Regions from separate parts of the Arthrobacter sp. TmT3-37 genome, predicted to be linked through region 1. Evidence: riboswitches for the same ligand, from Rfam matches in the RefSeq annotation. Region 1 holds a riboswitch; each other region holds the start of a gene.

What was found. Region 1 has a riboswitch for S-adenosylmethionine ahead of ACX80U_RS07975 (ABC transporter substrate-binding protein). Riboswitches for the same ligand answer to the same signal wherever they lie in the genome.
Region 2: linked by a shared signal. The riboswitch ahead of ACX80U_RS03560 (ABC transporter substrate-binding protein) and the one ahead of ACX80U_RS07975 (ABC transporter substrate-binding protein) in region 1 are both predicted to bind S-adenosylmethionine.
Region 3: linked by a shared signal. The riboswitch ahead of ACX80U_RS06270 (AmiS/UreI family transporter) and the one ahead of ACX80U_RS07975 (ABC transporter substrate-binding protein) in region 1 are both predicted to bind S-adenosylmethionine.
Region 4: linked by a shared signal. The riboswitch ahead of sfnG (dimethylsulfone monooxygenase SfnG) and the one ahead of ACX80U_RS07975 (ABC transporter substrate-binding protein) in region 1 are both predicted to bind S-adenosylmethionine.

The regions. Positions count from the first base shown of each region.
Region 1 covers NZ_JBTNDU010000004.1:189,859-197,219, reverse strand. The annotation lists gene ACX80U_RS07995 (sugar ABC transporter ATP-binding protein) at 1-411, shown strand, start outside; gene ACX80U_RS07990 (ABC transporter permease) at 408-1,439, shown strand; gene yjfF (galactofuranose ABC transporter, permease protein YjfF) at 1,439-2,452, shown strand; gene ACX80U_RS07980 (aminodeoxychorismate lyase) at 2,510-3,388, shown strand; SAM riboswitch class IV at 3,496-3,613, shown strand; gene ACX80U_RS07975 (ABC transporter substrate-binding protein) at 3,778-4,695, shown strand; gene ACX80U_RS07970 (amino acid ABC transporter permease) at 4,706-5,476, shown strand; gene ACX80U_RS07965 (amino acid ABC transporter ATP-binding protein) at 5,473-6,210, shown strand; gene ACX80U_RS07960 (energy-coupling factor transporter transmembrane component T family protein) at 6,296-7,093, opposite strand; gene ACX80U_RS07955 (ABC transporter ATP-binding protein) at 7,090-7,361, opposite strand, start outside.
Region 2 covers NZ_JBTNDU010000002.1:152,943-160,303, forward strand. The annotation lists gene ACX80U_RS03545 (dipeptide ABC transporter ATP-binding protein) at 1-75, opposite strand, end outside; gene ACX80U_RS03550 (ABC transporter permease) at 78-977, opposite strand; gene ACX80U_RS03555 (ABC transporter permease subunit) at 974-1,975, opposite strand; gene ACX80U_RS03560 (ABC transporter substrate-binding protein) at 1,972-3,621, opposite strand; SAM riboswitch class I at 3,727-3,825, opposite strand; gene ACX80U_RS03565 (helix-turn-helix domain-containing protein) at 3,873-4,178, opposite strand; gene ACX80U_RS03570 (APC family permease) at 4,175-5,701, opposite strand; gene ACX80U_RS03575 (APC family permease) at 5,894-7,354, shown strand.
Region 3 covers NZ_JBTNDU010000003.1:257,894-265,254, reverse strand. The annotation lists gene ACX80U_RS06290 (glycerate kinase family protein) at 1-35, shown strand, start outside; gene ACX80U_RS06285 (M3 family metallopeptidase) at 120-2,129, shown strand; gene ACX80U_RS06280 (GNAT family N-acetyltransferase) at 2,155-2,871, shown strand; gene pdxS (pyridoxal 5'-phosphate synthase lyase subunit PdxS) at 3,120-4,034, opposite strand; SAM riboswitch class IV at 4,273-4,384, shown strand; gene ACX80U_RS06270 (AmiS/UreI family transporter) at 4,424-5,041, shown strand; gene ACX80U_RS06265 (acyl-CoA dehydrogenase family protein) at 5,137-6,387, shown strand; gene ACX80U_RS06260 (hypothetical protein) at 6,433-6,654, opposite strand; gene ACX80U_RS06255 (sigma-70 family RNA polymerase sigma factor) at 6,921-7,361, shown strand, end outside.
Region 4 covers NZ_JBTNDU010000011.1:53,104-60,464, forward strand. The annotation lists gene mmsB (multiple monosaccharide ABC transporter permease) at 1-423, shown strand, start outside; gene ACX80U_RS13585 (RNA polymerase sigma factor) at 626-1,180, shown strand; gene ACX80U_RS13590 (hypothetical protein) at 1,177-2,478, shown strand; gene ACX80U_RS13595 (CoA-binding protein) at 2,511-3,014, opposite strand; gene ACX80U_RS13600 (O-acetylhomoserine aminocarboxypropyltransferase/cysteine synthase family protein) at 3,011-4,390, opposite strand; gene sfnG (dimethylsulfone monooxygenase SfnG) at 4,390-5,562, opposite strand; SAM riboswitch class I at 5,556-5,660, opposite strand; gene ACX80U_RS13610 (glycoside hydrolase family 6 protein) at 5,891-7,150, shown strand; gene ACX80U_RS13615 (hypothetical protein) at 7,214-7,361, shown strand, end outside.

The DNA of each region.
Region 1 (7,361 bases):
GGATGGCTGAGGCGGATCCCCCGGGCGACGCAGGACCAGCTGGCCGAGAAGTTCATCAGGGCCCTGGACATCCGTCCGGCCAGCAAGGACGCCCTGATTCGAAATCTGAGCGGCGGCAACCAGCAGAAGGTGCTGCTCGCCCGCTGGCTCATCACGAACCCCAGGCTGCTGATCCTCGACGAACCCACCAGGGGCATCGACATCGGCGCGAAGACGCAGATCCAGAAGCTCATCAGCACCCTCGCCTCCGACGGCATGTCCATCATCTTCATCTCGGCCGAGCTCGAGGAAGTGCTCCGGCTGAGCGATCGGATCGCCGTGCTCAAGGACCGGGAGATGGTCGCCGACCTGGCCAACGACGGAGTCACCATGGAAGACGTCATGACGATCATCGCGGGGACGAACGCATGAACGCCCTCCTGAAGCACCGGCTGACCTGGCCCGTACTCGCACTGGTCCTCCTGCTCCTCCTCAACCAGCTCTTCCGCGCCGACTTCCTGGCCGTGCGCGTCCAGGACGGGCACCTGTTCGGGAGCCTCATCGACATCCTCCGGAACGGTGCACCGACGATCCTCATCGCCCTGGGCATGACGCTCGTCATCGCATCGCGCGGTATCGACCTGTCCGTGGGAGCCGTGGCCGCCATCTCCGGGGCGGTCTCCTGCACCTACATCTACAACTCCCCGGATCCCTCCTCCTTCCGCACGGCGGCGGTGGCGGTGGTCATCGCCGTGGCGGTGGGACTGGCCCTCGGTCTGTGGAACGGCTTCCTCGTCTCGGTGGTCGGCATCCAGCCCATCATCGCCACCCTCGTCCTCATGACGGCCGGGCGGGGACTGGCGCAACTCGTCACCGACGGCCAGATCATCTCCGTGTCCAACGACTCCTACCAGGCGATCGGCGCCGGATTCTTCCTCGGCCTCCCGATCTCCATCCTCATTGCGGCGGTCGCCTTCGGCGTGGCCGGGCTGCTGACGCGGCGTACCGCCCTCGGAACGCTCATCGAAGCGGTGGGCATCAATCCGGTCGCCAGCAGGCTGGCAGGGCTCAACGCACGCAACATCACCTGGACCGTCTACGTCTTCAGCGGTCTGTGCGCAGCCGTCGCCGGCCTGATGATCAGTTCCAATGTGACGGCCGCGGATGCCAACAACGCCGGTCTCTACATCGAGATGGACGCCATCCTCGCCGTCGTCATCGGAGGAACCTCCCTGGCGGGGGGCCGGTACAGCCTCGTGGGTACCCTCGTCGGCGCCCTGATCATCCAGACACTGACGACGACCGTCTACACGCTGGGGATCCCGCCCGAGGTCACCCTGGTGTTCAAGGCGCTGGTCGTCATCATCGTCTGCCTCCTCCAGTCCAGCAAGGCCCGGGCGCTGCTCGGCCGGCGCCGGCGTCCCGTGACAGAACAGTCCGAAGTGAAGGTGTCCATCTGATGTCGGTCCTCACCCGCACCCCGGCGCCGCTGAACCGCAGCCGGATCAGCCGCCTCCAGGGCAAGGCGCGCTACGCGCCGGCACTCGCCACGACCGGGTTGTTCCTCGCGATGTTCGCCGCCGGCGCCGTGATGTACCCCGGGTTCCTCTCCGGCCAGGTGTTCCTCAACCTCCTGATCGACAACACCTTCCTGATCGTCCTCGCCGTCGGGATGACGTTCGTGATCCTCACCGGCGGGATCGACCTCTCGGTCGGATCCGTCGTCGCGCTCTCCATGATGATCGCCGCAGCACTCCTGCAGGCCGGGTGGAACCCGATAGCCGTCATCGCCCTCGTGATCCTGACGGGTGCGACCTTCGGGCTTCTCATGGGGCTGGTCATCCAGGTCTTCGAGATCCAGCCCTTCATCGTCACCCTCGCCGGGCTGTTCCTGGCACGGGGCCTCTGCTACATGATCAGCGTCGACTCGATCACCGTGACCGACCCCTTCTTCACCGCGATGGCCCAGGCGAGGATCCCGCTGGCCGACAGGCTCTTCATCTCCCCCGGCGTCGTGATCGCACTGGTGGTCGTCGCCGTCGCCTTCTACGTCCTGCACCAGACCCGCTTCGGCCGGACGGTGTACGCGATCGGCGGCGGCGAATCCTCGGCGCTGCTCATGGGACTCGCCGTCCCCCGGACCAAGGTCCTCGTCTACGGGATCAGCGGGCTGTGCTCGGCGGTGGCCGGGATCCTCTTCTCGTTCTACAGCCTTTCCGGGTACAGCCTGGCGGGCACGGGCCTGGAACTGGACGCGATCGCCGCGGTGGTCGTGGGCGGCACGCTGCTCACCGGAGGATACGGCTACGTCCTCGGCTCCCTCGCCGGGGTGCTCATCCTCGGCATCGTCCAGACCTTCATCTCCTACGAGGGGACGCTGAGTTCCTGGTGGACGCGCATCGTGATCGGCGCGCTTCTCCTCGCCTTCATCCTGCTGCAGAAACTCTTCACGCGGAAGGCCAGACTCACCTGACGGCCCCGCCGCACCGGTCCGCCCCGCTCCCGCGACCCAGCCGATACGCTGGAGCGCATGACTGTTCTCGTGTTCCTCGACCCGGCCCACGACGACGGCAGGGTCGTCGACGCGTCCCAGCCGCAGCTCCTGGCCACCGATCTGGGCGCCACCCGCGGTGACGGCATCTTCGAATCGCTCCTCGCCGTCGGAGGATCCCCCCGCAAGGAGCAGGCGCACCTCGCGAGACTCGCGTCGTCGGCCGCGGCCCTCGACCTGTCGGTGCCCGACGCCGAGGCCTGGAGCCGTGCCATCCGCACCGGCCTGCGGGAGTTCTCGGCAGCGGAACCGGGTGAGGACCATGCCGTCGTGAAGCTCGTCGCCACCCGCGGCGTCGAGGGTGCCGGCCGGGCCACGGCCTGGGTCTCGGTGGCACCCGTTCCGGCGTCGACCCTGGCGCAGCGGGAGGCAGGCCTGAAGGTGCTGTTCCTCGAGCGCGGCTACGACAGCACGGTGGCGCAGCGTGCTCCCTGGCTGCTGATGGGGGCGAAGACGCTCTCCTACGCCGTCAACATGGCCGCCATCCGCCATGCGAAGGCGCACGGCGCCGACGACGTCATCTTCATCTCCTCGGACGGGAAGGTCCTCGAGGGCCCCACCTCCACCGTGCTCCTCGCGTACGACCGCGACGGTCGGAAGACGCTCCTCACGCCGCAGCTCGAGAGCGGCATCCTGGCGGGCACCTCCCAGAGCGCACTGTTCGCCGCAGCCCGGGAACAGGGGTGGGAGCTCGGCTACGGACCGCTGGAACCGCACCACCTCCTCGACGCCGACGCCGTGTGGCTGATCTCGAGCATCCGGCTCCTCGCGCCGGTCCTCTCGCTGGACGGCACGGAGCTCCGGACCTCCGCCGCCCTGACCGCAGAACTCACCGGACTGGTGGATCGTTTCGTGTAATCTCCACCACAAAAGGGCCCCTCCGGGGCCCTTTGCTACGTCAAACACCACTTTCCCGGCATCCGCGTTTTGACCCGACGCTTCGTGCTGCCCTACCGTTTTCCTGAAATCAAGAGTTCCAGCCATCGGCCCTGGCCGGCTGGACAGCAACCCTCTCCCGTAGTGGGGTGCTCCAGGTGAAGATTCGGCCGCCGGGCCAAGTCCCCCGGTTGGCAAGTACGGCGTCGTGCGGCCTGTCCCGAGGTAGACGGAGGACACCACCGCCACAGCGCGCACAGCCCAGAACAGCGAGCGTGTCACCCAGCAGCCAGCAGCCTCCCCCTGCCGCCATCCGGCATCCCCGAACACCCAGCGCCCGCACCCGGGCCGGCATCGAAATGAAGGACACCATGAACATCTCCCGCAAGGTCCTCGCTGCACTCACCGTGCCGCTCCTCGCCCTGACCGTCTCCTGCGGCAGTGACAGCGGAAGCACGCCCACCGAATCCGCCGACGCCCTGGCCGGCAGCGACCAGCAGTCGCTCGACCAGTACACCACCGAGGACACCACGCCGATCGACGAGATCGACACGTCCGGGCTCGGCCTCATCACCGACGGCACCCTGCGCGTCGGCACGCTCTCGGACGCCCCGCCGAACATCTTCCTCGAGGACGGTGTCTTCACCGGCTACGACAACGAACTGCTGCGCGCCATCGGCGAGAAGCTCGACCTCGAGGTCGAGTTCGCCTCCACCGACTTCTCCGCCCTCCTCGCGCAGGTCCAGAACAAGCAGTTCGACGTCGGGTCCTCCTCGATCTCGACGACGGCGGCCCGCCGCGAGAACGTCGGCTTCACCAACGGCTACGACTTCGGCTACATGGCCGTCGTCACGAAGAACGGCTCCTCGGTGAGCGGCTTCGACTCCCTCTCGGAGAGCACCCGCATCGGCGTGGTCCAGGGCACCGTCCAGGACGACTACGTCTCCAATACCCTCGGCCTCGAGCCCGTGCGCTTCCCGGACTACAACACGGTGTACGCCAACGTGAAGAACGGGCAGGTGGACGCCTGGGTCGCCCCGTCGCAGCAGGCCACCGGCCAGGTGAAGGAGGGCGACGACACCACGATCGCCGAGACCATCATCAACACGGAGAACTTCACGGCGTACGCGGTCAACAGCGACAACCAGCCCCTCATCGACGCCCTCAACGCGGGCCTCGACGCGGTGATCGCCGACGGCACCTGGTCCGAGCTCACCAAGGAGTGGTACCCGGACCGCGAGATGCCCACCGACTGGAAGCCCGGCAGCAAAGCCGTGGACGTAAAGTAGCCGGCCCTGCATGGATGCCCTCGAACAGCTCGGCAAGACGTTCTTCGACTGGGAGGCGATGGCCGCGGTCCTGCCGGACCTCCTGACCGTCGGACTGCCCAACACCCTCCTGCTCGCCCTGGCCTCGGGGATCATCGGGACGATCGTCGGCATGCTCCTCGCGATCATGGGGATCTCCCGCAACCGGGTGCTCCGGTGGATCGCACGCATCTACACGGACATCTTCCGCGGCCTCCCCGCCGTCGTGATCATCCTGCTCATCGGACTGGGCCTCGGTCCCATCCTCCGGCAGGTCACGGGCAGCACCAGCCCCTACCCGCTGGGCATCCTCGCCCTGTCGCTGATCGCCTCGGCCTACATCGGGGAGATCTTCCGCTCCGGCATCCAGAGCGTGGAGAAGGGTCAGCTGGAGGCCTCGCGTGCGCTGGGCTTCAGCTACGGCGCATCCATGCAGCTCGTGGTGGTGCCCCAGGGCGTGCGGCGCGTGCTGCCCGCCCTGGTCAACCAGTTCATCTCGCTCATCAAGGAGTCGTCGCTCATCTACTTCATCGGCCTCGTCGCCAGTGAACGCGAGCTCTTCCGGGTGGGCAACGACGCCGCGAGCAACACCGGCAACCTCTCGCCCCTGATCGCGGCCGGCGTGCTCTACCTCTGCCTGACCATCCCGCTGACGCACCTGGTCAACTTCATCGACACCAGGCTCCGCGTGGGCAGGAAGCAGAAACCGGAACCGGACGAACTGGCCGCGGTGATTCCGACGAGCGGAGGAGCGAAGGCATGAAGACCATCGAATCGGGAACACTGACGGGCAAGGGCCTGCACCTGTCCTTCGGCTCCAACCACGTGCTGCGCGGGATCGACCTGCACGTGGAACGGGGGACGACGGCGTCGGTCATCGGGCCGTCCGGCTCCGGGAAGTCCACCCTGCTGCGTGTCCTCAACCGGCTGATCGAACCCGACCAGGGCGATATCCTGCTCGACGGCCGCTCCGTCCTCAAGGACAACCCGGACGAGCTGCGCCGCCGCATCGGCATGGTGTTCCAGCAGTTCAACCTCTTCCCGCACAAGACCGTGCTGGACAACGTGTCCCTGGCGCTGCGCAAGCTCCGGAAGATGTCCGCCGGCGAGGCACGGGAGAAGGCCCTCGCCCAGCTCGACCTGGTGGGCCTCAAGCACAAGGCCGACGTCCGGCCGGGCAACCTCTCCGGCGGGCAGCAGCAGCGCGTGGCGATCGCGCGGGCGCTGGCCATGGACCCCGAGGTGATGTTCTTCGACGAGGCCACGTCCGCGCTGGACCCGGAGCTCGTGAAGGGCGTCCTCGCCCTCATGGCGGACCTCGCCTCGGCGGGCATGACCATGGTCGTCGTCACGCACGAGATGGGCTTCTCACGCAACGTCTCGGACACCGTGACGTTCATGGACGGCGGCGTCGTCGTGGAGTCGGGACCACCGTCCGCGATCTTCGACGACGCGCAGACGCCCCGCCTGAGGTCGTTCCTCTCGGACGTCCTCTAGCGGTCCTGCCGGGGCCGGGATCCGCTCGCATGCCACAGGGGCTCCGCATCCGCGGAGCCCCTGTGGCATGTCCGGCGCCTCCCGGTCAGGAGAGGAGGAAGTTCCAGGTCCCGGCCAGGACCGCCGCCGCTACCGCGCCCGCCGCGACCACGAGCCCGACGGCGGCGACGCCGAGGTCGAGGGACGAGAACGTGCTGGTCCGCGCCCAGGTGCGCGTCGCACCGCCGAAACCGCGCGCCTCCATCGCCGTCGCGAGCCGCGTGGCACGCCGGATCGCCTGGACGATCAGCCCGAAGGACTGCCCCAGCAGATTCCGCGTGCGCGCGACGACGGAGCCGTCCGAACCGATGCCCCGCGCGTGGCGTGCCAGTCCGAGGGACTCCCACTCCTCCAGGAGCAGGCCCACGAGCCGCAGCGAGGCCAGCCCGCCGAGGACGAAGCGGTGCGGCAGGTGCAGCTTCTGGGCGAGGGCGTCGGCCAGGTCCGTGGGGTCCGTGGTGAGCAGGAGGAAGATGCCGGGCAGCGCGAGCGCGAGCCCCCTCAGCCCGACCGCGACCCCGGCCGCCACCGAGCCCTCGGTGAAGAGGAACGGCCCGACGTCGATCAGTACCGTTCCGCTCTTCTCCGCGAGCAGCGCGGTGCCGTAGGCGCCGATCGACGCCGCGACCAGCAGGGGCCAGATGCGCCGGGCGAGGCCCCACGCACTGATGCCCAGCAGCGGCATCAGCGCGAGCTCGCAGGCCAGGACCACGGCGGCACTGACCCAGTCGATGCTCGCCATGAGGGCGAGCGTGATGACCGCGGCGGCGAACAGCTTGGACACGGGGTTGGCGCGCAGGAGCGTCTTCCCGGTCAGCACCGGGGTCAGGTGATCGGTGCTCATCGGGCCACCAGCCGTCCCGCCCCGTCGGCGATGTGCAGGGTCCTGCCGCCGAGGGCGGCGATGAAATCGGCGTCGTGCGTGACGGAGACGACGGCCACGCCGTCGTCGATCAGCTCGCGCAGCAGGGTGACGAGTTCGGCCCAGGTCCCGGCGTCCTGGCCGAAGGTGGGCTCGTCGAGGATCAGGAGGCGCGGGGCCGTGGCGAGCATCGTCGCGACCGACAGCCGCCGCTTCTCGCCGCCGGAGAGCGTGAACGGATTGGCCTTCA
Region 2 (7,361 bases), on a different contig from region 1:
GCTGAAGGAGACGTTGAGGTTGTCGATGGCGAGCAGGGGCTGCTGCACGGGGTTGGTTCCGGTGGTGTTCGTCATGGTCAGACCTCTGCTTCGAGTCGGCGCTGCAGGTGGTGGCCCACCACGGTGGTGGTCAGTGCGGCGAGGGTGATGAAGATGCCGGGGAAGGCCGCGATCCACCAGGCGACCTGGAGGTAGTTGCGTCCGTCGGCGAGCATGGCGCCCCACTCGGCGGCGGGCGGCTGGGCGCCGAGGCCGAGGAAACTCAGCGACGAGGCCCAGACGATGGCCTGGCCGATCCCGAGCGTCACGAGGACGAAGAGGGGCCGTGCGACGTTGGGGACGATCGTGTGCCAGAGGATGTGCGACGTCGAGCGGCCGAGCGCGAGGGCTGTTTCCACATACGGGGCCGCGACCACCTGCAGGGTCTGGGTGCGGAGCATCCTTGCATAACCAGGGGCCGAACCGACCCCGACGGCGATGGCGGCGGTGACGACGCCGGTGCCGGACACCGCGATGACGATCAGGGCGAGGAGCAGGCCCGGGAAGGCGAACAGGATCTCCACGAAACGGCAGATCGCCGAGTCCAGCCACCTGCCGGATACACCGGCGGTGATGCCGAGGGCGCCGCCGAGGATCAGCCCGATGGCGGTGGCGGCGAGGCCGAGCAGCAGGGACTGGCCCGTGCCGGCGATCACGCGGGAGAAGACATCACGGCCGTTCTGGTCCGTGCCGAACAGATGGAGGCCATCGGGTGACTGGAAGGCGTTGGCGGGGTCGATCTCGAAGGGGTCCTGCCGCAGGAAGACCGACGGCGCGATGGCAGCGAGCACCAGGAAGGCGAGGAGCGCGGCGGCGATCCAGACGCCGATGGGCGTGTTGCGGACGAGGCGTCCGGCACGGGAGGGAGCAGGGGCCGGTGACGAGGGAGCTGCGCTGCCGCCCTCCGCCGTCGTGGTGGGGTCGAGGGTGAGGCTCATGCTGCGGATCCCTTCGGGTTCGTGCGGGGGTCGACCACGCGGTAGAGGACGTCCACCACGAGGTTCACGAGGATGTAGACCGCGGCGATGAGAAACACCACGGCGAGGGTGATGGGCAGGTCGCGGTTCACGATGGCGTCGACGAGGGACCGGCCGAGGCCGGGTCGGGCGAAGATGATCTCGGCGACGACGGCCGAGCTGACGAGCGAGCCGACGGCCCAGGCGGAGAGCGTCAGGCCGGGGAGGATCGCGTGGCGCAGGGCGTGGGTGATCCGGACGGCGGTGTCGCTGAGGCCGCGGGCACGGGCGCTCAGGACGAAGGGCTGGGCGAGGGCGTCCTCGAAGGAGGACCGCGTGACCTGGGCGATGAACCCGGCGAGCGGGACCGCCAGGGAGAGTGCCGGCAGGACGAGCGACCGGAAGCCGTCGTTGCCCGCGACCGGGAACCAGCCGAGGGTCACCGCGAAGACCACGGCCAGCATGATGCCCACCCAGAACTGGGGGAGGGAGGCGAAGAACACCTCGACAGCACGCCCGGCGCCGTCGAGCACACGCCCGCGGCCCACCGTCAGGAGGGTGAACGCCAGGGCGATCACCCAGGCGAACACGAGGGCGAGCCCGGCCAGCTGCAGCGTGGGCAGGATCTGTGGGCCGATGATCTCCAGGACGGGGACCTTGAAGATGTAGGACACCCCGAAGTCGCCGGTGAGGAGGTTGCCGAGGTAGGAGAGGTACTGGACGAGGACGGGCTGGTCGAGCCCGTACTCTGCCCGCACGGCGGCGACGGTCTCGGGTGACGGCGAGGATCCCGCCCCGCCGAGGATCGCGGTGATCGGGTCACCGGGCGTGAGGCGGAGGACGAAGAACGTGAGGGTCACGGCCGCCCAGAGGACGAAGAGGCTGCCGGCCGCACGCTTCGCGATGACCTTGCCGGCGGTACCGGCCGTCGCCGTCGTGCGGGGTGCTGCGCTGAGGGAATCGAGGGAAGAGGTGCTCATTCTGAATCCACCGCCGTGACGTCGTAGAGGTAGGGGAGGGACAGGCTCGGTTCGAGGGTGAGGTTGCCGTAGCGGTCGCTCCGCAGGGCCACCTGGCTGGCCTGGTTGTAGAGCGGCAGCTGCAGGGCGTTGTCGCTCACGATCTGCTGCGCCTCGTAGTAGAGGCGCTCACGCTCGGCGGGATCGTCCGTGGCCAGGGCGTCGTTGAGGATGCCGTCGAGCTCGGGGTTGCGGAAGCCCGAGCCGTTCGGGACGAAGCCCGCCGATTCGGTGTACTCCGAGGAGAAGACGATCCGCAGCACGTCCGCGGTGTTGGTGTTCCAGTAGTCGGCGCGAAGGTCGTACGCGAAGTTGTTGCCGAGCTCGCTGACGGTCGCGCCGTCGCCGTTCTCGATCAGCACCTCGAAGCCGGCCTTCTTCGCCGTCGCCTGGATCTGCGTGACGAGCGCCTGGTGCGCGGTGGGCCACGCGCCGGGCGTGTAGGGGAAGTGCACGGTCAGGCGCTCGCCGTCCTTCACGCGGTAGCCCTCGTCGTCGCGCTCGGTCCAGCCCGCCTCATCGAGCAGGCGGGCCGCCTCGTCGGGATCCGGGTCGTAAACGTGCTCGAAGTCGGGGGAGTAGAAGCCCGTGGTGGAACTCAAGGGGCCGCCGGCCCGGGTGACGGTGCCGAAGTACACGCTGTTGATGCCCGCATCGACGTAGGCGCTGTGCAGGAAGGCCTTGCGCACGTCCACGTCGTCGAACGGTGCCCGGGTGGTGTTGAGGATCAGGTTGGTCGGGTTGCCGGGCCGGTCCTGCAGGATCAGTTCGACGTTCGGGTCCGCCTCGGCCTCGCCGAAGTGCACCGACGGCATGAGGTCGAGGGCGTCCACCTGGCCCGCCCGCAGGAGGCCGTAGCGGGTGGAGTCCTCGGGGACGATGCGCCACTCGATCTTCTCGATGTGCGCCGGCCCCTCGTGCTGCGCATACGGCGGAGCGGAGTTGTAGTCCTCGTTGCGCACCAGGCTGACCTTGGACTGCGGAACGTAGTCGACGATCTTGTACGGCCCGGTACCCACGGGGGCGTTGCAGTTCTCGGCCTGCGGCCGTTTGAGCGCCTCGGGCGATTCGATGCCGAGGAACGGCTGGGCGAGCACCTCGAGGAACGCGGCGTAGGGGCGGTTGAGGGTGACGACGGCGGTGGTCTCGTCCACGACCTCGGTGCCCACGTAGGGCTTGAGGTAGCCGCCGGCCGTGCCGGACTGCGTGTCGGGGTCGATCATGTGGTCGAGGTTGGCCTTAACCGCCTCCGCGGTGAGCTTCGTCCCGTCGGTGAACCAGACGTCGTCGCGCACCGTGAAGGTGTAGCTGAGGCCGTCGTCGGACACGGACCAGTCCGTGGCGAGCCACGGGTGGATGGCCCCTTCGCTGTCCTGGGACACGAGGGAGTCGAGGTAGTTCGCCGCGATGGACGCCTGCGGCATGTCCCCGTTGACGTGGGGGTCGAGGCAGGAGATGTCCTTGCCGGTGGCGAAGACGAAGGTGTCGTCCTCGCTCGCGGCTGCTGATCCTCCGCAGCCGCTCGTGGTGAGCACCAGGCCCGCCGCGACGGCGAGCAGGGCGAGGGTGCGGGGTGGACGGGGAGTGCTGGGGCTTGCTGTTCTCACGCGTGGCTCCTGAATCATCGCCCGATGGAGGGTGATACAGGTCAGCCAGTAGTCGCCCCGGGCGTGCCGGAGCACGGAAGGGCAGACCAACGAAAGCGTGTAGCTTCTCCATCGGTCCTGGCAGTAGCACCGTTCCCCGTTGCTACACGGGGAGGGTTGCTGCGGCGTCGTCGATCCAGGTCTCTCGGCCGCTCGGGATGGTTATGGCTACAGCTAAGCGCACCGGAGGGCGGGGGCGCCAGTGGTGCCCGTCATATTCGGTCACGCGGCGATCCGGGACGGCTTCCCCCGACGCCCGACAGCTGCACCAGGAGTTCTACCTTGCGGCCGAGCGCGAAGCCGCTGAGGTCCGGCAGCCGCACCAGGTACTCGTCCTCGACCAGCAGGTTCAGGAGCCGGTAGGTGGTGGCCTTCGGCAGCCCGAGGTTGCGGCTCACCTCCAGCCCCGTGACCCCGGGTCCGCACCGCGCAACCTCCTCGAGCACCGCGAGGGCGCTCCGCACCGCTTTGGGCTGGCGGGCCCGCAGGCCGACGTCGTCGGGCCGGTCCGTGGTCATGGGGCATCGCCCGCGGCAGTGTTCCGACCACCTCCGAGCACGGCGTCCTGCGTGGGCACGTCGTAGAGCCCGAGAACGGGGTCCGCCGACCGGTGACGGCGGTGCCACAGGAACCAGAGCAGCGCGGTGGCCAGCAGGATGCAGAAGATCCAGCCGCTCGCGCTACGGCCCGCACCCGCGAGGGTGATCCGATAGGCGACGAGTGCACCCGCGAGGGCCACCGAGGTGAGCCCGGCCGCGAGCGCCGGCCGGAGGGTCAGCTCGCCGATGCGCCGCAGGAAGACCGGCGCTGCACAGCACGCCAGCAGATAAGCGGTGACGTAGGCGGTGGCTGCGGTGCCGAGGAGCTTGTTCATCGCCTCGCCCGTTCCGAGGCCGAGCAGGATCAGCATCGCCGGAACGACCGTCACCACGGGCATGGCAGCCAGGACGGCGTGGACGGGCGTCCGGAACCGGAGGTGGGCGTGCCCGAGCCAGGCGGGCAGGACATCCTCCCGGCCCATGGTCAGCAGCACCCGGGCCAGTGCGGTGGCGCACGCGAGCGTGCACGCGAAGAAGGACAGCGCGGCGCCGGCGTCGAGCAGGGGGATCAGCCACGGGAGGCCTGCAGCCCGCATCGCGGGACCGAAGACCTGCGACCCGTCGTCGTCCAGCGGGAGCACGGATTGCAGCAGGACCCGTTGGGCCAGGGCTGCCACGACGTACAGCACACCCCCGCCGGCGGCACTCCAGAGCAGCACTCGGGGAATGGTCCGCAGCGGCCTGCGCGTCTCGGCACCCAGGACGGTGGCGCTCTCGAAGCCCACGAAGGCCATCAGGGCCAGGACGGCGCCCGTCGCCAGGCCGCTGAAGCCCGGGTCCGGCACGGCGGCCCGGACGTCGACGTCGGGCAGGGCCTCGCGTGGGACCGCGAGGAACACGAGGACGATCGGCACCACGAGGACCACGAGCGCCGCTCCTTCGGCCATGAGCATGGCGAGGGAGGACAGGCGGAGACCCCGGATGAGCAGCCACGTGCAGGTCCCGCCGACCGCGAGGATGACGCCGGCCATCACCGGATCGGCGAACTGCGGCCGGCCGAACGACGCGATGAGGTCCGAGGCGTGCAGTGCGAAGCCGATCAGCGCGAACATCGCGATGCAGGCGTAACCGATGATCAGCGAGCAGCCCGTCGCGAGGGCTACCAGGGGTCGCCACGTGCCCGTGCTGCCCAGGGCCTGGGCCACGTAGCTGTACAGCGAGCCGGCAGCTCCCATGCGCCGCGCGTACTGGCCGAGCGTGTAGCCGATCAGCAGGACCAGGACCGTCGCGCAGAGGATCGACGTAACCGCGTGGCGGCCTGCGGCGGCGGTGACCATCGCGGGCATGGTCACGGCCGCGGCAACCGGTGCCATCGCTGAGACCGATTGCGCGAGGGCGTCCACGGGGCCGAGGCTCCGCCGGGCCAGGCCGTGGAGCGGAGAGATGTCCGCCAGCCCGGTCACGCGAGGAGGGCTGGCGACGGCGTCCTGCAGTGGCTTCATGATCTGCCTTTCCCCCGCGAACAGTAGGTGCGCCGTGTTGCCCTGATGTTTCACGACGCCTGTATGACGCAGCAGGCCCGACGACGTCGCAGGTGGGGCTCCGGGCACGCCGCACGGGAGTCTCATTTGGAACGACGGCAGCTTTTACCGGGCGATGATCGGGCGGAAACGGTCCGTTGGAAGCATCGCTGCATGGCTATCTCCCCCACAGGCACGGCGTCCGCATCCGCCGTCGGCTCCCAGCGCCTCACCGGCACCCTGGGCGCCGGATCCATCGTGTTCATGGTCGTCGCGGCGGCATCGCCGCTGACCGTCATCGGCGGCGCCGCGCCGCTCGGAATCCTGCTGGGCAACGGGCCGGGGTATCCCAGCATGTACGCCGTCGCAGGGCTCATCCTCCTCCTGTTCTCCGTGGGCCTGAGCGCGATGAGCCGGGTGGTACCGAGGCCCGGGGCGTTCTTCACCTACGTGGGCTACGGGCTCGGCAGGAAGCAGGGTCTGGGAGCGGCGTTCCTCGCCCTCCTCACCTACACGACCATCCAGGTCGCGGTGTACGGCTACCTCGGCTTCAGCCTGAACCTCGCACTGACCAACCTCGGACTGCCGGAGCTGCCGTGGTGGCTCTACGCGCTCGCCATGATCGCGTTCGTCGGCGTCCTCGGCTACCGGCACATCGAACTGAGCTCGAAGGTGCTCGGTGTCCTGCTGGTCGCCGAGATCGGCATCGTCCTGGTGCTCGCAGCGGTCGTCGTGGCCACCGGCGGCGCGGAGGGCCTCTCCGCGGCTCCCTTCACGCCGGTCAACATCTTCTCGGGCGCACCGGGCGTGGGCCTCATGATGGCGATCGCCGGATTCATCGGCTTCGAGGCCACCGCGATCTTCCGCGACGAGGCCAAGGACCCCGAGAAGACCATCCCGCGCGCCACCTATGCCGCCGTCCTCCTCATCGGCCTGTTCTACACGTTCGGTGGCTGGGCCCTGGTCATGGCCTGGGGTCCGTCCCAGGTGGTGCAGGCCGCAGCGGAGGATCCGGGAGCGATGATCGTGGTCACCGCCGCCAACTACCTCGGCAGCGCGGGCGCCATCGCCATCAACGTGCTGCTCCTGACGAGCCTGTTCGCCTGCGTGCTGTCCTTCCACAACGTCATCACCCGCTACCAGCACTCGATGGCCGCCGCCGGCACCATGCCCCAGCTCCTGGCCGACGTGCACCCCCGTCACCTCTCGCCCCACAAGTCGTCGCTCGCGCAGACGATCACCGCCACCGTCCTCATCGTGGCGTTCGCCCTGCTGCGCATGGATCCCGTGCTGCAGGTCTTCACCTGGCTCTCGGGCATCGCCACCCTCGCGATCGTGGTGCTCATGGCCCAGACATGCCTGGCGGTCGTGGCCTACTTCGGCCGCCACTCCGAGCTCACCGGGGGTCCCTGGCGGACACGGATCGCACCGGTCCTGGCCCTGGTTGGCCTCCTCGCCGCAGGCGCCGTGATCGTCGCGTACTTCCCGATGCTCGTGGGCGGCGGTTGGGGCCTGAGCCTGGCCCTGATGGCCACCATCCCGCTCACCATGGCGGCCGGCCTGCTGCGCGGCCGCTACCTCGAACGCCAGGACGGCGCCGCCTACGCACGCATCACGGACGCCATCGCCGGCTAGGACCGGA
Region 3 (7,361 bases), on a different contig from region 1:
TCGACGCCCGGTACCGCGAGCTCCGGCCCATCTGACGCAGTACGGCGGCACGCGGACGGAGTGCGGACGAGCCCGCAGGTAGTGCACGGATGAGCGACGACGTGCAAAAGTTAGTTCCCATGAGCAACCCTTTCCTCGCGCCAAGCACCCTCGACTACCAGCTGCCGCCGTTCGCCGCCATCCGGGACGAGCACTACCTGCCGGCCTTCGACGCGGGTTTCGCCGAACACCTCGCCGAGATCGACGCCATCACGGACACCGCCGAACCACCCACGTTCGACAACACCGTGCTGCGGCTCGAACAGGCGGGCGGCACCCTGGACCGCGTCTCGCGCGTGTTCTTCAGCAACTCCGTCAGCCATGCGACGGACGCGATCCAGGGCCTCGAGCAGCAGGTCGCCCCCCGCCTCGCGGAGCACGAGGACAACATCAAGCTCAATCGCGCACTGTTCGAACGCCTCCGTCAGGTGCCGCTCGACGGCCTGGACGGCGAGTCCACGCGCCTCGTCCAGGAGTACGTCCGCAGCTTCGTGCGGGCGGGAGCCGAACTCGACGACGACGCGCAGGCGACGCTCCGCCGGCTCAACTCCGAACTCTCGGCCCTCAGCACCGAGTTCTCGCAGAAACTGCTGAAGGACACCAACGACTCCGCCCTGCTGCTCGACTCCGCCGACGACCTCGACGGACTGTCCGCGGACGCGATCTCCGCTGCGGCCACGGCGGCGACCGACGCGGGCCACGACGGCAGGTACCTCCTGACACTGATCCTCCCGACGGCGCAGCCGGCACTCGAGTCACTCACCGACAGGGAGGTCCGCCGTCGCCTGCACGAGGCCGCCGTCGACCGCGGCGCACGCGGCAACGACGCCGACACCCTCGCGATCGCCACCCGCATGGCGACCCTGCGCGCCGAGCGCGCAGCCCTGCTCGGCTTCGACACGCACGCCGCGGCAGCGACCGACAACCAGACCGCCCCGTCGCTGGACGCGATCATGGACCGGATGCGCGAACTCGCGGCCCCCGCCGTGCGCAATGCCCGGGCCGAGGCCGCAGAGCTGGAGGCCGAGGCAGGCCATCCGATCGAACCGTGGGACTGGGCCTACTACGCCTCGAAGGTCCGGAAGGCGAAGTTCGACGTCGACCTGGACGCCCTCCGCCCCTACTTCGAACTCGAGCGCGTCCTGCAGGACGGAGTGTTCTACGCCGCGACCCGGTTGTACGGTCTCACGTTCACCGAGCGCCCCGACCTTCTCGGGTACCACCCCGATGTGCGGGTGTGGGAGGTCTTCAACGAGGACGGCTCGGGCCTCGGCCTGTTCCTCGGCGACTTCTACACCCGCGACACCAAGAGCGGCGGTGCCTGGATGAACTCCTTCGTGGACCAGTCGCGGCTCCAGGGCACACGCGCCGTCGTCATCAACAACCTGAACATCTCGAGTCCCGCGGCGGGCGAGCCCACCCTGCTGTCCTACGACCAGGTGGTCACCATGTTCCACGAGTTCGGCCACGCACTGCACGGCCTGTTCTCCGACGTCACCTACCCACTGTTCTCCGGCACGTCGGTGCCGCGCGACTTCGTGGAGTACCCGTCGCAGGTCAACGAGATGTGGATCCTCTGGCCGGAGATCGTCGCGAACTACGCCCGTCACCACGAGAGGGGCGAACCGCTCCCCCAGGACGTCATCGACCGCATCCACGCCGCCGGCGCCTGGGGCGAGGGATTCGAGACGACCGCCTACCTCGGTGCCACCCTGCTGGACCTGGCCTGGCACTCGATCCCGCCGGGCACGGTCGTCGAGGACCCGCTGGCCTTCGAAGCCTCGGCCCTCGCCGATGCCGGCGTCGACTTCGCGCCCGTTCCGCCGCGGTACCGCACCTCCTACTTCAAGCACATCTTCGCCGGCGGGTACGCGGCGTCCTACTACGCCTACATCTGGAGCGAGATGCTCGACGCCGACACCGTGGAGTGGTTCAAGTCCTCGGGCGGCCTGACGCGCGCCAACGGGGACCACTTCCGGCGGGAGCTGCTGTCGCGGGGCAACAGCATCGATCCGCTGGAGGCGTTCCGCGTCTTCCGGGGCCGGGACGCCGACCTCGAGCCGCTGCTCGTCCGCCGCGGGCTCGCATGACCGGCCCTGCCGGCGGTCCAGCCGCATGGTGACCATCGCCCAGTGCCAGCGGCTGCAGGCCGCCTGGTCCGCGGCGCTGGCCACGGCGACGGGCGGGAGGACCTTCTCGACGCACGGCTCCACGTGGGTGTGGCTGCCCGCGCGACGCGAACTGGGGATGATGTTCCCGGAGTCCGTGAGCGCGCACGCCGTGCGGCCCGCCCTGGCCGAGGGGGTGCGGCTCGGCGCCTCCTCGGTCCGGGTCTGGCTCAACGGCGCGGTGGACCCCGTCGAGCTCGCCGGTCTGGGATTCGGTCCGAGCTGGCAGCCCTGGTGGATGGCGGCACCCGCGGCCGCCGTGGTCGTGCCCGGGGACGACCACGCCGTCCTCGCCACCGACGTACCCGACTACTCGGGTCCGCTGGAACAGGAGCTGCGGGTGGTCCGCTCCCAGCCGCGGCAGGCGTGGCATGCCGTGACACGGAGTGGGGAAGGCGGCAGCATCTCCGGAGCCGCGTACTCGTTCTACCCGTCCGGCGTCACGGGCCTGCGACGCCTCGGCGGTGTCCGCAACCTCGAGGTGCTCCCGGACCACCAGCGGCGCGGGCTCGCCACGGCCCTGCTGAGCGCCACGGCGCGGGCCGCACTGCAGGCCGGTGCGGTGGACCTCGCCGTCAACGCCACACCGCAGGGCTACGAGTTCTTCTCGAAGCGGGGCTTCACACTGCTCGGCCGCGGCAGGACCTACGCGCTGCACCTCTGACCGGCTGCGGCCCGACGGTGGACGCATGACAGCCGAGCCGCGTCCCCCCGCCGACGGTGATGTCGGAGGTGCGTGGGCCCGGTCCCGGCGGGACCGCGCCCGGGCGTTCGGGGCGACGGCCGAGGACATCCTCGGGGACCTCCTCGGGGACCGCGAGGCCCCGCGAGGCACTGACGCCGTCGCCGCGGGAAACGGCAGAGGACCGGGGGCTGCCGGCCGCGTTCCTCTGCACTGCCCGTGCTGTGCTGCTACCAGCCGCGCTCGGCGAGGCGGTGCGGCTGCGGGATCTCGTCGACGTTGATGCCGACCATGGCCTCGCCCAGACCGCGCGAGACCTTGGCGATCATGTCCGGATCGTCGTGGAACGTGGTCGCCTGGACGATCGCGTTGGCGCGTTCGGCCGGGTTGCCCGACTTGAAGATGCCGGAGCCGACGAAGACGCCGTCCGCGCCGAGCTGCATCATCATGGCCGCGTCCGCCGGGGTCGCGATGCCGCCGGCGGTGAACAGGACCACGGGGAGTCGACCGGCGGAGGCGACCTCCTTCACCAGCTCGTAGGGCGCCTGGAGTTCCTTCGCGGCGACGTACAGCTCGTCCTCGGCCATGGAGGAGAGGCGGTTCAGCTCCGCGCGGATGGTGCGCATGTGCATCGTAGCGTTCGAGACGTCGCCGGTGCCGGCCTCGCCCTTCGAGCGGATCATCGCAGCGCCCTCGGTGATGCGCCGCAGTGCCTCACCGAGGTTGGTCGCACCGCAGACGAAGGGGACGGTGAACTTCCACTTGTCGATGTGGTTCGCGTAGTCGGCGGGCGTGAGGACCTCGGACTCGTCGATGTAGTCGACCCCGAGGGACTGCAGGACCTGCGCCTCCACGAAGTGGCCGATCCGGGCCTTGGCCATGACCGGGATGGAGACGGCCTCGATGATGCTGTCGATCATGTCGGGATCGCTCATGCGGGACACGCCGCCCTGGGCGCGGATGTCCGCGGGAACCCGTTCGAGCGCCATGACCGCTACCGCACCGGCGTCTTCGGCGATGCGGGCCTGCTCTGCTGTGACGACATCCATGATGACGCCGCCCTTGAGCATTTCGGCCATCCCGCGCTTGACCCGGTTGCCGCCGGTCTGTGCTGTGGTTGCCGAATTGTCTTCAACGGTGGACACGACTTGCCCCTAAAGGTAGATAAAAGCTGACCCTTCATGATACGCCGCCGCAGGACGCCCTTCCGGTCGCGGCCGCCGCCCCGGTCCCGGCCGTTCCCGCGGGCTCCGGACCCCGGCGCGGGACCGCGCACGGCAGCGATCCGGCAGCGATGCGGCAGCGTCACACGGCGTCACGCGGCGGAATGCCGCGTCGTCCTGCTGGAAAGCGGACGATATGCCGCCTACGCTCGGAGCCACAGATCAAGAGTTCCGACGCGAAGCCCTGGCTCGTCGGACGGCAACCCCCTCCGTGGCGGGGTGCCCCAGGTGAAGATCCGGCCCCGTGCATCAGCGCGGGGCAAGCACGGCGCGGACCTCCAGCGGTTCCGCGTCCCGTCGATGGGACATCCATGTCGTACATCTGCCTGCTGCTCTCGGGAGCAGCCCTTCTGATCAACGGACTCGGCCTCCTCGGCCGGGTCCCGCCACGGGACGCGGGATTCCTCAATCTCGCGGTCGGTGTGCTCCAGCTCGTCCTCGCAACGGTCGTCGCAGCGACCGGGGCGCCGGATCCTGCCGCGTTCAGCACGGCGAGCGGGATCTTCCTCTTCGGGCTCACCTACCTGTACGTGGGTCTCGGCTCCGTCGCGGGCCTGGGCTCCGCCGGCGTCGGCTGGTTCTGCGGGCTCGTCGCCGTGCTCGCCGTCGTCTTCGCGGCCACGTCGCTGGACACCGACCCGCTCGGCTCGGTGCTCTGGCTCGCGTGGGCGGTGCTGTGGGGTCTGTTCTTCCTGATCCTCGCCCTCGACGCCGTCCGCCTCGCCCGGGTCACCGGCTGGAGCGCGATCCTGGTCGGAACCGCCAGCACCGTGATCCCCGCCGTCCTCGGCCTCAACGGGGCTTGGCCGGCCGGCGGAGCCTCCGCCGTCGCCGCCGCGGCCGTCATCGGCGCACTGTTCGTCGGCGCCGGCGTCGCCGGTTCCCGTACGGCGAGGGCGGCCGCCCCCCGGGTCGCCGTCCACGCCTGATCTCCTCGCCCCGCTCCCGTCCTGCCACCTCTCCCCCCAGCCCCACTCCCAGCCCCACTCCCAGCCCCACTCCCAGCCCGATCGGAAGGCCCACCATGACCACCCTGACGCACACCCATCCCACCGCGGACGCCGACTACGAACTCCTCGCGGCCCGCTTCCGGCCCCTCTTCGCACGCATCGCGGACGGCGCATCGCGCCGCGAACAGGAGCACGAGCTCCCCCGGAAGGAGATCCGCGCCCTGATCGACGCCGGATTCGGGGCGCTGCGGGTACCGGTCGCCGCCGGCGGGTTCGGCGCCTCGCTCCCGCAGCTGTTCCGCCTCCTCACCGAACTGGCCGCCGCCGATTCGAACATCCCCCAGGCGCTGCGCGCCCACTTCGCGTTCGTCGAGGACCGCCTCGTGTCCGCCGGTCCCCAGCGCGACGTATGGCTCCAGCGCTTCGTGGACGGCGAGATCGTGGGCAACTCCTGGACGGAGGTCGGCACCGTCACCATCGGTGACGTGATCACCAAGGTGAGCCCGGACCCGGGCAGCACCCACGGCGACTTCCGCATCAGCGGCACGAAGTACTACTCGACCGGCAGCATCTTCGCGGACTGGATCGACACGTTCGCCCAGCGGACGGACAACGGTGTCAAGGTCATCGCGGTGGTCAGCACGCACCAGGAGGGCGTCACGCACGGGGACGACTGGGACGGCTTCGGCCAGCAGACCACCGGCTCGGGTACGTCCACCTTCGACCGCGCCCGCGTCGAGGCCGGGAACGTCATCGACTTCGACACCCGGTTCAAGTACCAGACGGCCTTCTACCAGGCGGTGCTGCTGGCCGTCCTCGCGGGCAGCATCACCGCGGCCGAGCGGGACGTCGCGCGAGAGGTACGGAACCGCACGAGGATCTTCAGCCACGGGAATGCGCCGTCGTTCGCTGCCGATCCACAGATCCTCCAGGTCATCGGCGAGGTCTCCGCCGCCGCCTACGCCGCGGATGCCACCGTGGAGCGGGCCGCCCGGGCCCTGCAGCACGCCTACGAGGGCGCGTTCCTGGCCGACGAGGTCGAGGACGAGCGCCGGAACGACGTCGCCGAACTCGAGACGGCCAAGGCGCAGGTGGTCCTGTCGGCGCTCGCCACCCGCGCCACGTCCGACGTCTTCAATGCGCTGGCTGCGTCCGGCGTCAGCACGTCGAAGAACTTCGACCGGCACTGGCGGAACGCGCGCACTGCGGCCAACCACAACCCCTGGGTGTTCAAGGCGAGGATCGTCGGCGACCACTCCGTCAACGGGACCGTGCCTCCCCGCGTGTGGTCCATCGGTGCGGCGCCGGGTGCGGGCAAGCCCTGAGCGACCTGGAGGACGGGACCGCCCGCGGTCCCGTCCTGCCCGGCCTCAGCCGCGCCACGCACCGGCCGCCTGCCGCGCCGGGCAGACCTCGCGCCGCTCCAGTTCGTCCAGCACGGCATCGAGTGCCCCGGCGGGCCACGGCGACGACGGCGTCCTCACCGCCCGGTGCAGCGGCGCAGAGGGAGCCGTCCTGCGCTGCAGCAGGAGGAGGTCCGTCTCGGAGACGATGTGCAGATCGGTCGGGAGGAACCCTGTCCCGGGTGTCATGGCGTGTCCTGTTCTGGTGGATGGGTCGTCCTCCCTTAGACGCACGACCGGGGGCCGGATCATCGGTTTCGGCGCAAGGAACGGCGAAGGATGCGGGCCCGCCTCCACCGCCTGCCGTCGAAGCTCAGCCTTTGGGCAGGATTGGCCCAGCGGATCAGTCGTGACGAGAGCCCGCTGATAGCTTTCAGAAGACACCTGCCGTCCTCGGCCGCTCTTTCGGGAGCGATCCGGGGCCGCACGGCCACTGAGCAGCTGGGGAGCTTGCTATGAATTCTCGCGAACGCGAAAAACTGATCGTCGACAACCTGCCGCTGGTCGGGTACCTCGTCTCGACCCTGTGCGCCCGCGCCACGCATCTCTCGCGGGATGACCTCGCGTCGGTCGGGGCCATCGCCCTGATCACATCTGCGGACTCCTTCGACCCGACCCTGGGCGTGCCCTTCGGCGCCTACGCCCGGCGCCGTATCACGGGGGCCTTCGCCGACGAGATGCGGTCCAACGACTGGGCTCCGCGGTCCGCGCGACGGCGGATCGGCGACACGATCGCTGCACAGGACACGCTGGCCGCCTCCCTCGGGCGCACGCCCACGACGGACGAGCTCGCCATGACGCTCGGCGTCAGCCGGCACGAGGTCCAGGCTGCGCTCGGCGACGCCGCGCGATCCGTCCAGGCGCTCGACGAGACCGTCCTCGACATCGTCCCCTGC
Region 4 (7,361 bases), on a different contig from region 1:
ATGGGCAACAGCGTCTTCGGGCGCCACATCTACGCCGTCGGAGGCAACCTCCAGGCAGCACAGCTCTCCGGCATCAACACGAAGCGCATCGACTTCATGCTCTTCGTCAACATGGGCGTGCTCGCGGCCCTGGCAGGGCTCATCTTCACCGGTCGCCTCAACTCCGCCGGTCCGGGAGCGGGAAATCTCTTCGAGCTCGACGCGATCGCCGCGGCGTTCATCGGCGGCGCGGCCGTGACCGGTGGCGTCGGAACGGTCATCGGAGCCATCACGGGCGGCCTCATCATGGGCGTGCTCAACAACGGCATGTCCCTGCTCGGCGTCGGCATCGATGTCCAGCAGTTCATCAAGGGCATGGTGCTCCTGCTCGCCGTCGGCTTCGACGTCTTCAACAAGCGCCGGGCCTCCAACGCCCTGAAGTAGGCCGGCGAAGAAAAATCGGAGGGGGCGTAACTTTCCGGCCCCGCCCATCGATTACCCCTGTGTAAGCGCCGCACCGAGACCTTTCCCCCAACAGGTCTCGGTGCGGCCTTTTCTTTGCCGCAGGCCCGGGAGGGCCGGCGTCCACGGGCGGAGGGCGATGGTTACGATGGTGTCGCCGTCCCGCTCGAACAAGGAACAGTCCGTGGCCACACCCCTGCCAGATGATGCGCTCCTCCGCGCTCGAGCAGGCGATCCGGCGGCCTTCTCCAGCATCTACCGATCATTGAGCCCGGGAGTGCTGGGGTACTTCGCGGGGCGCGGCTCGGACGACCCGGAGGCCCTCACGCAGGAGGTGTTCCTCACGGTCTTCTCGAAGCTGGACTCCGTCTCCGGTGGACTCCAGGGGCTCCGCACCTTCGCCTACTCCGTGGCACATGCCCGGTACGTGGACGAGGTGAGGAAGCGGACGAGGGCGCCGGTGCTCGTGGGCTACGAGGCCGACGGCGACACCCGGCTCACCGACTCCGCCGAGAGGGTGGCGCTGGGGAACCTCGGTGTGGGAGGTGCACGGGGCATGCTGGACCAGCTCAACGCCGAGCAGCGCGACGTCCTCCTGCTGCGCATCGTCGCGGAGCTGCCGATCGAACAGGTCGCGGAGATCCTGGGCAGGTCCGCAGGATCGGTGAAGCAGCTGCAACGGCGGGGACTGCTCAAGCTGAAGGAAATCGTTCGACCTGAGGAATCGGAAACGCCATGACTGGACGTGACACCCCGCCGCCGGACCCCGTGCAGCGACTCCTCGACGAGGCCGGCATTCCCGCGGAACCGGCACTCGTCCGCGCCGTCCGGGAGATCGGCGACCTCGGCGCCGGGCCCGCACCCGATGCGTCCGCGGAACTCGCCCGGCTGATGGCCGACGGCGGCAGGGCGCCGCAGGGGCGCCGGAACAAGCGCCGCATCACGTTCCTCGGCGGGGCGCTCGCCGTCTCCATGGGCGCGGGCATGTCCGGTGTGGCGGCGGGGACGCTCCACCTCCGGGAGGGGTTCGACGACGCCGTCGTCTCGATCACCCGCTTCACCGTCCGCAACGACGTCGACCGGGCCGAACCCGCTCCTGAACCGCTCGCCGACGCGGGGCATGGTCCCACCGTCGGCCCGGCGGTGCCCGCTCCCGCTCCCGCTCACGCCCCGGCACCGTCCGCCTCCGCCCCGGCGGTGTCCGCCCCTGCGGACGCCGGTGGTGCCCTCATGCCGGCTCCCGCTCCTGCGTCGCCCGAGGTGGATGACGCCGCCGCTGCTTCACCGGCGCCGGCCGTCGTACCGGCGGCCCGGCCACCGGCCGCCACGGTACGTCCTGCGGACTCTGCGACCCGGAGGCCGGACGGTCCGCGGCAGCCCGCGGCCCCGGTGACGCGGCCCGCGACCGGAACGGTACCCGGCACGACCGGCCGACCCGATCCGGAGAAGCCCGGCCATGCAGCACCGGGCAGGACCACGCCCGGTCAGCGCACGACCCCGCTCCGGCCGGTCCGGGAGAAACCCGGTCTGGCACCGGGCCGGGTCACACCGGGTCAGGGGCAGGACAGGAGCCTGACGAAGGAGACCACGGTCACGGCTCCGGAGACGATCAGCGGTGACACCCCGGCTCCTGCCGGCCACCGCAGGTCGTGGCTCCGCGCACCGGCCGGTCCTGCCGACACGGCGTTCCTCCTCGACGCGCCGATCACCCTGGACCCCGATCGGTCCGCCCTGTTCCCGGCCGATGCACTCCTCGATCCCGACGACCCGGTACCGGGGCTCCCGGTCGGCCCTGAGATGGGGGAGCTCCCCGCCGATCCGGTCCCGGAGGACCTCCCGGTCGGACCGGCTCCGGAGGACGTCCTGCCGGAGGACCTCCCGGTCGGACCGGCTCCTGAGGACGTGCTGCCGGTGGACCCGGTCGGGCCGGCGGACGCTGCAGCGCCGGACAGCTCCGGTGCCGAGGTCGCGGTGCCTGAGGCGGCCGGTCCCGAGGTCGGATCCCGATCAGAGGCGATGTCCAACGGTTCCCGCTGACCGGGATCGAGGCCCGGGAGGGGGGCGGCGCCCTACGAGGTGATCTGCCGCTTCGAGGAGATGACGCCGGTGTTGAAGCCCGCCAGGTTGAGCCCGCCGTGGAAGCGTGCGTGCTCGATCTTGATGCAGCGGTCCATCACGACGTTCAGGCCGGCGCCCTGCGCCTCCCGGGCCACGTCCTCGTGCCACGAGCCCAGCTGCAGCCACAGGGTCTTCGCTCCGACGGCGAGCGTCTCCTGCAGCACGGAGGGCAGGTCGTCGTGCTTGCGGAACACGTCGACGACGTCGGGCACCTCCGGGAGGTCCGCGAGCGACGCGTAGGCGGGCTGCCCGAGAATCTCCTTGGCCACCGGGTTCACGAAGTACAGGCGGTACGGCGAGGAGGACTGCAGGTAGGTCGCCACGAAGTAGGAGGCCCGGGAGGGCTTGTCCGATGCGCCGACGATCGCCACCGACCGCGCATTCCTCAGCAGACTGAGGCGCTCAGGGGCCGATGGTCCCTCCCAGGTCCGTGCCGGTGTGTCCGTGCCGCTCATGCTCCCACTCCTACTGCCCGCGTTGCCGACGGGTCGTCGTCGTTCTCCCCGGCGGATTCCTGCGGGAGCTCGTCGAACTCCGCGTCGGAGGAATCCACGGCGATGTCGAGGGCCTGGTCCAGGTCCCACAGGATGTCGTCGAGGTCCTCCAGGCCCACCGAGATGCGCACGAGGTCCTCGGGGACGCCCGCCGCCACCAGCTGCCCGGCGGAGAGCTGCTGGTGGGTCGTCGAGCCCGGATGGATCACGAGGGTGCGCGCGTCGCCCACGTTCGCGAGGTGCGAGGCGAGCTGCAGCGACTCGATGAACTTCTGGCCCGCCTTGCGGCCGCCCTTGATGCCGAAGCTGAACACGGAGCCGGGGCCCTGCGGCAGGTACGTCTTCGCACGCTCGTGGTGGACATGGGTGGGAAGACCGGCGTAGTTGACGTACTCGACGCGCGGATCGGCCTGCAGCCATTCCGCGACGGCCTGCGCGTTCTCGAGGTGTTCGTCGAGCCGCTGCGCGAGGGTCTCCACGCCCTGCAGGAGCTGGAACGCCGACGACGGCGACAGCGACGGCCCGATGTCGCGCAACTGCTCCGTGCGGAGCTTCGTCAGGAAGCCGTACTCGCCGAAGTTCGCCCACCACTCGATGTTGCCGTAGGAGGGGACCGGCTCGGTCATCATGGGGAACTTGCCGTTGCCCCAGTCGAACCGGCCGCTCTCCACGATGACGCCGCCCAGGGTGGTGCCGTGCCCGCCGATGAACTTGGTGGCCGAGTGGATCACGATGTCCGCTCCGTGCTCGATGGGCCGCACGAGGTAGGGCGTGCTGAGCGTCGAGTCGACGATGAAGGGGATCCCGGCGTCGTGGGCCACCTTCGCCAGGCCTGCGAGGTCGGCGATCTCACCCGAGGGATTCGCGATGACCTCGGCGTAGACGGCCTTGGTGTTCTCTCGGATGGCGGCCGCGTAGTCCGCGGGGTCGGTCCCGGGGACGAAGGTGGTCTCGATGCCGAAGCGGCGCAGCGTGACGTCGAGTTGGGTGACCGTCCCGCCGTACAGCTGCGATGCGGCCACGACGTGGTCGCCCGCCTGGCAGAGCGCGGCGAAGGTGATGAACTCGGCGCTCATGCCCGACGCCGTCGCCACCGCCCCGATGCCGCCCTCGAGGGAGGCGATGCGCTCCTCGAACGCCGCGACCGTGGGATTGCCGATGCGCGAGTAGATGTTGCCGTACTTCTGCAGCGCGAACAGGTTGGCGGCGTCGTTGGTGTCCTTGAAGACGAAGGACGTCGTCTGGTAGATCGGGACGGCGCGCGCGCCGTGGGTGGCATCGGGAGTGCCGCCGGCGTGGAGTGCGCGCGTACGGAAACCGAAGGAACGTTCTGCCATCAGACACCTGCCTTGCTGGGGACGGCGAGTGTGCCGTCCGGATCGAATTCCACTCCCGCCGCACGGGCGGCGTCGGCCTCGAGTTCACGCACGATCGGGAGGATGTCCGTGCCGAACGCCGCCACTTCCTCCTGGAAGTGGAGGTAGCAGGTGAGCAGGAGGTTCACGCCGATCTTCTTGTACTCCACGATGCGCTCGGCGATCTGCTCGGGCGTGCCGATGAGCTGGGTCTTGAAGCCGTCGTTGTACTGCACGAGGTCCTCGAACGTCGAGTCGGCCCACATGCCCTTGCCGTCCTTCGTGGACGGTCCGGCTTCCTGGACGGCGTCGCGGAATCCCTCGACGGCGGGGCGGTGGGCCTTCTCGACGATCTCGCGGAGCGTGTCGCGGGCCTCCTTCTCGGAGTCGCGGGCGATCACGAAGCCGTTCAACCCGAAGCGGGGACGGCGGCCGGCCTGCTCGGCGGAGGCCCGGACGCCGGCGATGTTGTCCTTGAAGCCTTCGAGGTCCTTCCCGTTCGAGAAGTACCAGTCCGCCACGCGGCCGGCCGTGGCCTGGGCCGCCGTCGAGTTCCCGCCGAAGAAGATCTCGGGGTGGGGGCGGCCCGGCACGGCGACCGGGGCCGGGCTCAGCGTGAAGTCCTTGATGGTGTAGTACTTGCCGTCCTGGCTGTAGCCCTCCTCCGTCCACAGTCCGCGCAGCACGCGGATGAACTCCTCGGTGCGGACGTAGCGCTCGTCGTGCTCGAGCCAGTCGAGGCCGAAGTTGATGAACTCGTCCTTCAGCCAGCCGGAGACGATGTTGACGGCTGCGCGGCCGTTCGAGATGTGGTCGGCGGTGATGATGTACTTCGCGAGCACCCCGGGGTGCCACATGCCCGGGTGGACGGCGGCGATGACCTTCAGCTTCTCGGTCGCGGCCAGCAGGGCGAGGGAGAAGCTCGTCGCCTCGTGCTGCTTGTCGGCACCGTAGGACGCGGCGTAGCGGGTCTGCGACAGTGCGTATTCGAACCCGGCGTCCTCGGCGATGCGCGCGAGCTTCTTGTTGTAGTCGAAGTCCCAGCTGGTCCGCTGCTCGATGGTCGAGACGACCAGGCCACCGCTGACGTTGGGGACCCAGTAGGCGAATTTCAGAGGGGTGGAAAGGTCGGCGACGCTCATGGTTTCCTCCATCGGTCTGGCAGTAGCACCCTAATGTCGCCGCGGGGACGCGGAGGCCAGGGTTGCTGCGGCGTCAGTGAGCCAGATCTCTCAGCCGCTCGGGATGGTCACGACGAGTGTGACACCAGAGACGCCGCAGCTCCAAACAATGTGTCTCCGCATGGAGAAGCCCACCGCAGCGATCAGTGTGCTGAGTACCTTGACAAAGTTCCGGCATCCACCGAAGACTGGCCGTGGGAGCGCTTCCATGGGGATAGGCGGCGTCTCCCGCTCGGGCTACTCCGCCCGATACCCATCGACATGAGGAGCAATGATGCTCAGCATTTCCAGAACGTGCGCCATGACCCTGGCCCTGGCCGGGGTCCTCGCGTCCACTGCATTCTCCGCATTGCCCGCCGCAGCCCAGGGCCAGAAGAGTGGGCCGGACCGCCCGGACGGAACGACGGCCACCGGGTTCTACATCCCGGAGAAGAGCCACTACCACGAGGCCCACCGGCAGATCGCCGACCTGCGAGCCTCGGGTGATCGTGCCACCGCCGACAGCCTCGGTGCCCTGGTCTCGACGCCGCAGGCCGTCTGGGTCACCGGGAGCGATCCGAAGGCCGTCACCCAGCAGGTGCGCAACACGACGCACCGCGCCGCGGGCAAGGGACAGGTCCCCGTACTGGCGGCCTACAACCTGCCCTTCCGCGACTGCTCGCAGTACTCCGCCGGCGGCGCGACCGACGTCGCCGGCTACAAGGCCTGGATCGACGCGCTCGCCGCCGGGATCCAGGACAGGGCGGCGATGGTGATCCTCGAACCGGACGGCCTCGGCATCATCCCCTGGTACCGCGGGCTCGACGGCGCCCTCGAGTGGTGCCAGCCGGCAGAGGCGGACGCCGCGAGCGCTGCAGCGGAACGCTTCGAGATGCTCAACTACGCGGTGGACCGCCTCCAGGCACTGCCCGACACCAAGGTCTACCTCGACGGCACCCACAGCGCCTGGCTCGGTACGGGCGAGATCTCGAGCCGGCTCGTGAAGGCCGGCGTACAGAAGGCCGACGGCTTCTTCCTCAACGTCTCCAACTACGAGCTCACCGAGCGGCAGCTGAAGTTCGGCAGCTGGGTGTCGCAGTGCATCCACTACGCCACCGAGATCGACCCCGGGGCCTACGGATCCTGCGCCAGCCAGTACTACCCGGCCTCGCCGGCCGATTTCTCCACCTGGGGGCTGACGGACGCGTGGTACGCGCAGCACGTCGCCGGTGCTCCGAACGCACCGTCGTCGGACGAGCTCGCACACTTCGTGATCGACACGAGCCGCAACGGACGGGGCCCCTGGGTCCCGTCGGTCGCCTACCCGGATCCCCAGGTCTGGTGCAATCCTCCGGGCCGCGGACTCGGCTACCTCCCGACCTCCGACACGGGCAACGAACTCGCCGACGCCTTCCTCTGGATCAAGGTCCCGGGAGAGTCCGACGGGGAGTGCAGTCGCGGCCTGACGGACAACGGGGGCATGGACCCGGAGTGGGGCCGCGTGGATCCTGCGGCCGGTGCCTGGTTCCCCGAGCAGGCGCTGGACCTGATCGCGAACGCCAGCGCACCCGTGCGGCCGTAGCGGACCGGAGAGCGTGCGCGGTCCGTGGGCCGCGCACGCTCTCCGGACGCCTACGCTGAGGGGATGGACAGCTGGAAATCTGCGGGCCGCCTGCGGGAACGGATGCTCTGGAGCACGCTCTCCTGGGTGGGTCTCGTGCTGACCGTCACCCTGGCCACCAGCATCGCGCTGGGCGCGGGCGGCGCAAGTGCGGTCGAGAGCCGCTGGTTCT